DNA from 2 places in the Burkholderia sp. LMU1-1-1.1 genome. Region 2 is predicted to be linked to the other one. Evidence: predicted binding sites of a transcription regulator. Region 2 holds the regulator's gene; the other holds the start of a gene.
What was found. The regulator FNR, encoded in region 2, switches genes on or off when oxygen is low (the NO sensors DNR and NnrR bind a similar motif). The targets are predictions, from matches to a motif close to TTGATNNNNATCAA.

Region 1: a site for FNR is predicted at 1,850-1,863, ahead of MRBLMU1_RS23945 (OmpW/AlkL family protein). Genes of this name have one in related genera too.

Annotation. Positions count from the first base shown of each region.
Region 1 covers NZ_JBEGHG010000045.1:84,969-88,891, forward strand. The annotation lists gene MRBLMU1_RS23935 (xanthine dehydrogenase family protein molybdopterin-binding subunit) at 1-1,255, opposite strand, end outside; gene MRBLMU1_RS23940 ((2Fe-2S)-binding protein) at 1,252-1,755, opposite strand; gene MRBLMU1_RS23945 (OmpW/AlkL family protein) at 1,931-2,554, shown strand; gene MRBLMU1_RS23950 (LysR family transcriptional regulator) at 2,551-3,474, opposite strand; gene MRBLMU1_RS23955 (NADPH-dependent F420 reductase) at 3,590-3,923, shown strand, end outside.
Region 2 covers NZ_JBEGHG010000045.1:396,787-400,709, forward strand. The annotation lists gene ccoP (cytochrome-c oxidase, cbb3-type subunit III) at 1-230, shown strand, start outside; gene ccoG (cytochrome c oxidase accessory protein CcoG) at 243-1,628, shown strand; gene MRBLMU1_RS25205 (FixH family protein) at 1,639-2,157, shown strand; gene fnr (fumarate/nitrate reduction transcriptional regulator Fnr) at 2,228-2,986, opposite strand; gene MRBLMU1_RS25215 (alpha/beta fold hydrolase) at 3,227-3,923, shown strand, end outside.

The sequences.
Region 1 (3,923 bases), 310 kb from region 2:
TGGCGATCTTCACCGCCTGTGTCACCCAGTCGTGCGATGCGCCGCGCCGGCCAAAGCCGCCGCCCAGGTGCATCTTGTAGACGTCGCACTTGGCCGCCGGCAGGCCCGCCGCTTCGGACGTCGCCGCCAGCGCGGCCTCGCCGTTCTGCGTCGGCGTCCACACCTCGCAGCGCTCGGGCGTCCAGATCACCGTCGCGTTCATGGTTTCCATGGTCGCGTGGTTCTGCCACGGGAACGAATACACCGCTTCGACGGTGCGGGCCGCCGACTTGATCGCCGCCTTGGCGTCGCCGTTGGAGTTGCCGACCACCGCATCGGGCGCGTCGAGCGCCGCCTTCAACGTCGCCGCCACGTCCTTGCTCGACAAATTCGCGTTGGGCCCCTTGTCCCATTCAATAGGCAAGGCATCCAAAGCCGACTTGGCGCGCCACCAGGTGTCCGCCACCACCGCCACGGCGCTGTCGCCGACCTTGATCACCTTCTTCACGCCGGGGCGCTTCTCGATCGCGGCCGCGTCGAAGCTCTTGACGGTGCCGCCGAACACCGGGCAATCCTTGATGGCGGCGTTGAGCAGGCCGGGCATCTTGATGTCCATGCCGTAGATTTGGGCGCCGGTGGTCTTGTCCACCGTATCGAGGCGCGCCAGGCGCTTGCCGACCAGCTTCCAGTCCTTCGGGTCCTTGAGCATGACTTCGGCCGGAGGGCTCAGCTTCGACGCCGCCTCCGCCACCTTGCCGTAGCTGATCGAGCGTCCGCTCGCCTCGTGCGTGATCACGCTGACGGCTGCCACGCATTCGGACGACGGCACCTTCCACGCGTCGGCCGCCGCCTGCACCAACAAGGTGCGCGCGGTGGCGCCGCCCTTGCGTACCAGGTCGTGCGATTCGCGGATGCCACGGCTGCCGCCGGTGGAGAAGCTGCCCCAGACGCGCTTGCGCGCCAGGTTCTGCCCCGGGGTCGGATACTCGGTGGTGACTTTGCTCCAGTCGGCGTCCAGCTCCTCGGCCACCAGCTGCGCCAGGCCGGTCAAGGTTCCCTGGCCCATCTCGGAGCGGGCGATGCGGATCACGATGGTGTCGTCGGACTTGACGACCACCCAGGCGTTCACCTCGGGCGTGCCCTTGGAGGATGCCGGGGCGCCCTGCGCCACGGCCTCGAACGGAATATGAAACGCCACCACCAGGCTGCCGGCGGCCGCGCCCTTCAGGAAGCCCCTGCGCGAGGCGGAGCTTGGCAAAACAGGAGCGCCGCTCATACCTTGCCTCCTTCCACGTGCTGGATATTGAGGCCCGCGTTTTTCGGATCGCCGCCCTTGACCACCACATGGATCGCCGCCCGCACCCGGTTGTAGGTGCCGCATCGACAGATATTGGACATCGCCATATCGATGTCGGCGTCGGTGGCCTTCGGCTTTTCGCGTATCAGCGCGGCGGCGGCCATGATCATGCCGGACTGGCAGAAGCCGCACTGCGGCACGTCCAGCGCGGCCCAGGCCTTCTGGATCGCGTGCGAGCCGTCCTTGGACAAGCCCTCGATGGTGGTGATCTTTTGTTCGGCGGTGACGGTGGACACGGGCCGCACGCAGCTGCGCGTCGGCTCGCCGTCGATATGCACGGTGCAGGCGCCGCATTGCGCCACGCCGCAGCCGTACTTGGTGCCGGTCAGCCCCAGTTGTTCGCGTATGACCCACAACAGCGGCGTGTCGTCCTCCGCCTCGAATTCGCGTACCACGCCGTTGACGTTCAATTTAGCCATGCACTTCTCCCTGGATTTTGGTTGCCCGAATAGACCGCTGGTGATACTACACCCACTACATTAACTCTGCAGCATGTACGAAATATTTCCATTCTTGACTTGGATCAAAGTTTTTCATGCTTCAGATCAATAGACTTGATTGCGTTACTTACGACGACATCAAAGAGGAAGTGAAATGAGCAAGACCAAGGCAATCGCAGCAGCAGTACTGGCCACCCTGGGCATGGGTGTCGCAATGGGCAGCGCCGTGGCGCAAGAGTCGCCATGGCTGGTGCGCGTGCGCGCCGTGAATCTGAACACGGCCGACAAGTCGGACCCGGTCGGCGGCGTGGGCGCGTCGGACCGCCTCACCGTCAGCGACAAGACCATCCCCGAATTCGACATCTCCTATTTCTTCACGCCCAACCTGGCGGCGGAGCTGGTGCTGACCTATCCGCAAAAGCACGACGTCTATCTGGACGGCGCCAACATCGGCACCTTCAAGCACCTGCCGCCGTCGCTGCTGGTGCAGTACCACTTCACGCCGGACGCGCCGCTCAAGCCTTACGTCGGTGCCGGCATCAACTACACCACGCTGTCCAAGGTGCGCCTGCTTAACGGGCAGGCCAGCCTGGAACACGACAGCGTCGGCCTGGTGGTGCAGGCGGGCGTCGACTACGCCATCGACAAGCAATGGTCGCTCAACTTCGACGTCAAGAAAGCGCAGATCCGCAGCGACGTCATGATCGGCGGCGCCAAGGCCAGCCGCGTCAAGGTCGATCCGCTGATGATCGGCGTGGGTGTCGGTTACCGATTCTAAACCGCGGAATACCGTTCCGCCATCTTCTGTTCGCGGAACGCTTCCGTCATAAAATCCACGAATGCCCGCGTCTTCGCGGGCATTAGCTTTTGGCTGGTGAAGTACAGCGAGATCGCGCCGATATCGACATACCAGTCGGGCAGCACGCGTCGCAGCTCGCCGCTGTCCAAATGCGTCCCCAGATCGGTCATCACCAGCAGCGCCACGCCCATGCCCATCAAGGCCGCGCTGCGGATCGCATCGGGATCGTTCAGAAACACGCGCGGCCGCAGCACCGCCGACATGCCATCGCCGGCGCGATTGCGCATCTCCCACGACTTGGCCCGGCCGCTCTGCGGCGAGCGCATGACGATAGCGTCGAGGTCCGCCAGGTCCGCCGGCGTCACCGGCGGCTTGCGTCCCTTCAGATACGCCGGCGAGGCCACCAAGACACCGTGCGCCGGCATCAACTCCCGCGCCACCACGCCCGGCGCCAAATCGAAACCGCCGCCGATCGCCGCATCGAAGCCGCCGGCCACCAGATCGACCCGGCGGTTTTCCACATTGACGTCCAGGGTCAACGCCGGATAGCGCGCCATAAACGCCGGCATCAGCGGCAGCACGTGCCGGCGGCCGAAACCCGGCGCCATGCTCAGTTTGAGCACGCCGGCCGGCTCGCCCGCCTTGGCCGTCACCTCCGCGATCGCGCCCTGGATGCCGTCCAGCCCCGCGCCGACGGAATTCAGAAACCGCTCGCCGGCCTCGGTCAGGGTCAGGCCGCGCGTGGTGCGCTGGAACAGCCGCACGCCGAGGTTGCGCTCCAGCTGCGCCACGTTGCGGCTGACGGCGGCCGGCGTCAGCGCCAGGCGCCGGGCCGCCGCCGAAAAACTGGAGGATTCCGCGCTGCGGACGAAGGATTCAAGGTTGGACAGGGTTTCCAAAGCGATGCTTTCAACGTTTGCTTGAAGCTGATACTACCAAGCTATGACTACCCATAGCAAGTGACGGCGGCCATACTGAACTCATCGCAACCCAATCAACGAAAGGAAACACATCATGAACATCTCCATCATCGGCGCGGGCGCCATCGGTTCCGCCATCGCACGCAACCTGTCCAAAGCCGGCATCGCCGCCACCATCGCCAACAGCCGCGGCCCCGAATCGCTGGCGGCGCTGCACCAGGAACTGCCGAACATCCGTCCCGTCACCATCGAGGAAGCGGCCAAGGCCGACGTGGTCTTCCTAGCCGTGCAGTGGAGCCGCATCCCCGAGGCGGTGCGCAATCTGCCGGCATGGAACGGCCGCATCGTCGTCGACGCCAACAACGCGCTCGAAGCGCCGTCGTTCAAGGCCGTGGACCTGGGCGGCCGCGCATCGAGCCTGGTACTGG
Region 2 (3,923 bases):
CCGACAAGATCTGGCTGTTCGGCGGCAGCGCCGAGACCGTGATGGAAACCATCCGCAAGGGCCGCAACGCCACCATGCCGGCGTTCGAGGACTTCCTCGGCGACGCCAAGGTGCACGTGCTGGCGGCGTATGTCTGGAGCTTGTCGAACGACGTCAACGCGCCGGAATCGTCGCCCGCGCCAACCGCTCCGGCCGTCCCCGCGGTCGCCGCCACGGCCGCGTCGGAATAAGCGTCGAACACTATGAGCGCACCCGAATCACAAGTCGTCCACATGTACGCCGCGCGGGAGGAGATCTACCCGCGCGAGGCCTCGGGCCGCTATGCCCGGCTGCGCTGGCTGTTCGTCTGGCTGACGCAACTGGCGTTCTATTGCACGCCGTGGCTGCAATGGAACGGCCGCCAGGCCCTGTTGTTCGACCTGGGCGCGCGCAAGTTCTACATCTTCGGCCTGGTGTTGTGGCCGCAGGATTTCATCTACCTGGCCGCGCTGCTGATCATCTGCGCCTATCTGCTGTTCCTGGCGACGGCGGTGGCGGGGCGCGTCTGGTGCGGCTTCGCCTGTCCGCAAACGGTGTACACCGAAATCTTCCTGTGGATAGAGCGCAAGATCGAAGGCAAGCGCAGCGCGCGCATGGCGCTCGACCGCCAGCCGCCGTCGGCCGCCAAATTCGCGAAAAAGAGCGCCAAGCACCTGGCCTGGGGCGCGGTGGCGCTGTGGACCGGCTTCACCTTCGTCGGCTATTTCACGCCGATCAAATTGCTGGCCGAAGAGGTGCTGACGTTGAACTTCGGCCCGTGGGAATGGTTCTGGGTGGTGTTCTACAGCTTCGCCACCTACGGCAACGCCGGCTGGATGCGCGAGCAGGTGTGCAAGTACATGTGCCCGTACGCCCGCTTCCAGAGCTCGATGTTCGACCGCGACACGCTGATCATCACCTATTCGGGCGAGCGGGGCGAGCCGCGCATGCCGCTGTCGAAGAAAGCGGCCGGCAAGGGCGGCGACTGCATCGACTGCTCGATGTGCGTGCAGGTGTGTCCGACCGGCATCGACATCCGCAACGGCCTGCAATACGAATGCATAGGCTGCGCCGCCTGCGTCGACGCCTGCAACGGCGTCATGGACAAGATCGGCCTGCCGCGCGGCCTGATCCGCTACAGCACCGAGCGCGCCATGACCATGCACTACACGCCGACGCAGATCCGCCGGCGCACGCTGCGTCCGCGCGTGCAGATCTACGCCGCCATCCTGGCGTTGATCGTGGCCGCCGTCGGCACCGCGCTGTACCTGCGGGTGCCGCTCAAGCTGGACGTGATCCGCGACCGTGGCGCCATGGGCCGCGAGGTCGAGGACGGCATGATCGAAAACGTCTACCGGCTGCAGATCATGAACACCTCCGAGCGGGCGCAGACCTACCGCATCCGTGTCAGCGGTATCGCCACCTTGTCGCAGGTGACGCCGGAGCTGGTGCGGGTCGAGGCCACCGAAACCAAGGCGCATCCGATCCGGCTGCGCACGGCGCACGGCGCCGCCCATCCGGGCTCGAACAAGATCGCCGTCGAGCTGACGTCGGTCGACGACCCGTCGCTGCATGTGAAGGAGGACGCGGTATTCATCGTACCGCGCTAAGGAGAACGCCATGACCGTATCGATATCGCATGCCACGGTGACGCCGTGGTGGAGGCAGCGCTGGCCGTGGCTGCTGATGGCCGGACCGGCGATCGTCATCGTCGCCGGCGTCTACACCGGCTACCTCGCCTTCACGCGGCAGGACGCGCTGGTGGTGGGCGACTACTACAAGCAGGGCAAGGCCATCAACCAGGACTTGCGGCGCGACCGCGTGGCCAGCGCGCTGGGGTTGTCGCTGTCGATCGGTTACGACGCCACGCAAGGCATCCTGGCCGGCCAGCTGCGCCGCGATAGCGACGACCACGGCAAGACGGAACGATTGTTCGTGCGCCTGTCGCATGCCACGTTGCCGGCCAAGGATATCCAGCTGGTGGTGCGGCCGGATGAATTCGGCGCCTTCCAGATCAATCTGCCGATGCTCGAGCGCAGCCGCTGGGTGGTGCTGGTGGAAGGCGAAAAACGCGACTGGCGCCTGGCCGGCGCCTGGAGCTGGCCGGCGCAGCGCAGCGTCACCCTGCGTGCCGAATAACCCCGTGGTTGGATGCTGATTTTGGCCGGGGAACCGACCGCAATCGTGGATCCACGTGGTCATTCCGCCGCTAATGGCAGGTCTGGGTGCCGGCCGTGATGGCCTTGAGCATGGGCGGATCGAGCAGTTCGATTTCGCGGTTGCTCACGCGCAGCAGGCCTTCCTTCTTGAACTTCGACAGCAGGCGGCTGATGCTTTCGATCGTCAGGCCGAGGTAGTTGCCGATCTCTTCGCGAGACATGCGCAGCTGGAAGGTGTTGGGCGAGTAGCCGCGCGCCTCGTAGCGCGACGACAGGTTGACCAGGAAGGCGGCGAAGCGCTGCGTGGCCTGCATATTGCCCAGCAGGAGCATGACGCTTTGCTCGCGCGTGATCTCCTGGCTCATCATACGGTGGAAGTGCCGCAGCAGGGTCGGCATGTCGGCCAGCAGCTGTTGCAGGCTGCCGAAAGGAATCTCGCACACCTCGCTGTCTTCCAGCGCGACGGCGGTGCAATGGTGCAGGTCGGTGCTGATGGCGTCCATGCCCAGCAGCTCGCCCGCCATCTGGAAACCGGTGATCTGCTCGGCGCCCTCGCGGTTGACTTGGTAGGTCTTGAAATGCCCGAGCCGGATCGCGTACAGGTTCACGAACGGATCGCCGATGCGGAACAAGGTGGCGCCCCGCGCGACCTTGCGGCGGCGGCCGATGATCTCGTCGAGCCGGTCCATGTCTTCGTTGCCCAAGCCCATCGGCAGACACAGCTGGTGCATGCTGCAGTTGGCGCAACTTGCCTTGAGGATGTCGATGGTGGCGCCGGGCAGCACCAGTGAGGGAAGGTCTCTTATCATGCCGCCAGTGTAGACCATTAGTCGCCGTTGTGGGCGATGTCGCAGCGCGCCGATCAGGTATTCGCCCCGTCAGCGAACTTGCTGGCTGCAAGCGACTTTTCGCCGGCGGCGCCTTCCCCGCAAAATATTTCGACATTCGCGCAAATTTAACTTGCGCACTATTCGATTGTTCGCTATAGTTCAACTCAAGCAAGTAGCACACTATTTAATCGCAAACAACCAACCTCGAAAGGAATCACCATGAAACGCTCGATCATCGCCTCCGCCCTGCTGGCCGCCACCGTCCTGACCGCCCAAGCCGCCACGCCGGCCGCCGACACCACCGTGGTGCTGGTGCACGGCGCCTTCGCCGACGGTTCCAGCTGGGAGAAAGTCATCCCTCTGCTGCAAGCCAAGGGCTTGAAGGTGGTGGCCGTGCAAAACCCGCTGACCTCGCTGGCGGACGACGTCGCCGCCGCCCAGCGCGTGATCGACGCGCAAACCGGTAAAGTGGTGCTGGTCGGCCACTCGTGGGGCGGCACCGTGATCACCGAGGCGGGCACCAGCGACAAGGTCAAGGCGCTGGTCTACGTGGCCGCGTTCGCACCGTCGGAAGGCCAGGCCAGCGGCGAACTGGGCAAGGGCTACGCCGTGCCGCCGGGCGTCCCCACCTTGCAAGCCGACGCCAGCGGTTTCCTGTGGCTGCCCGCCGAATCGGTCGCCACCAACTTCGCCCAGGACGTGCCGCCGGCCACCGCCGCGCTGATCGCCGCCACCCAGGGCCCGATCGCCGCCAAGGCCTTCGCCGACAAGACCACCGTGGCGGCCTGGAGAAACAAGGCGAACTACTACATCGCCGCCTCGGAAGACCGCATGATCGATCCGGCCTTGCAGCAAGCGTTCGCGAAGAAAATCAACGCCACCACTATCACGCTGAAAGCGAGCCACGTGCCGATGC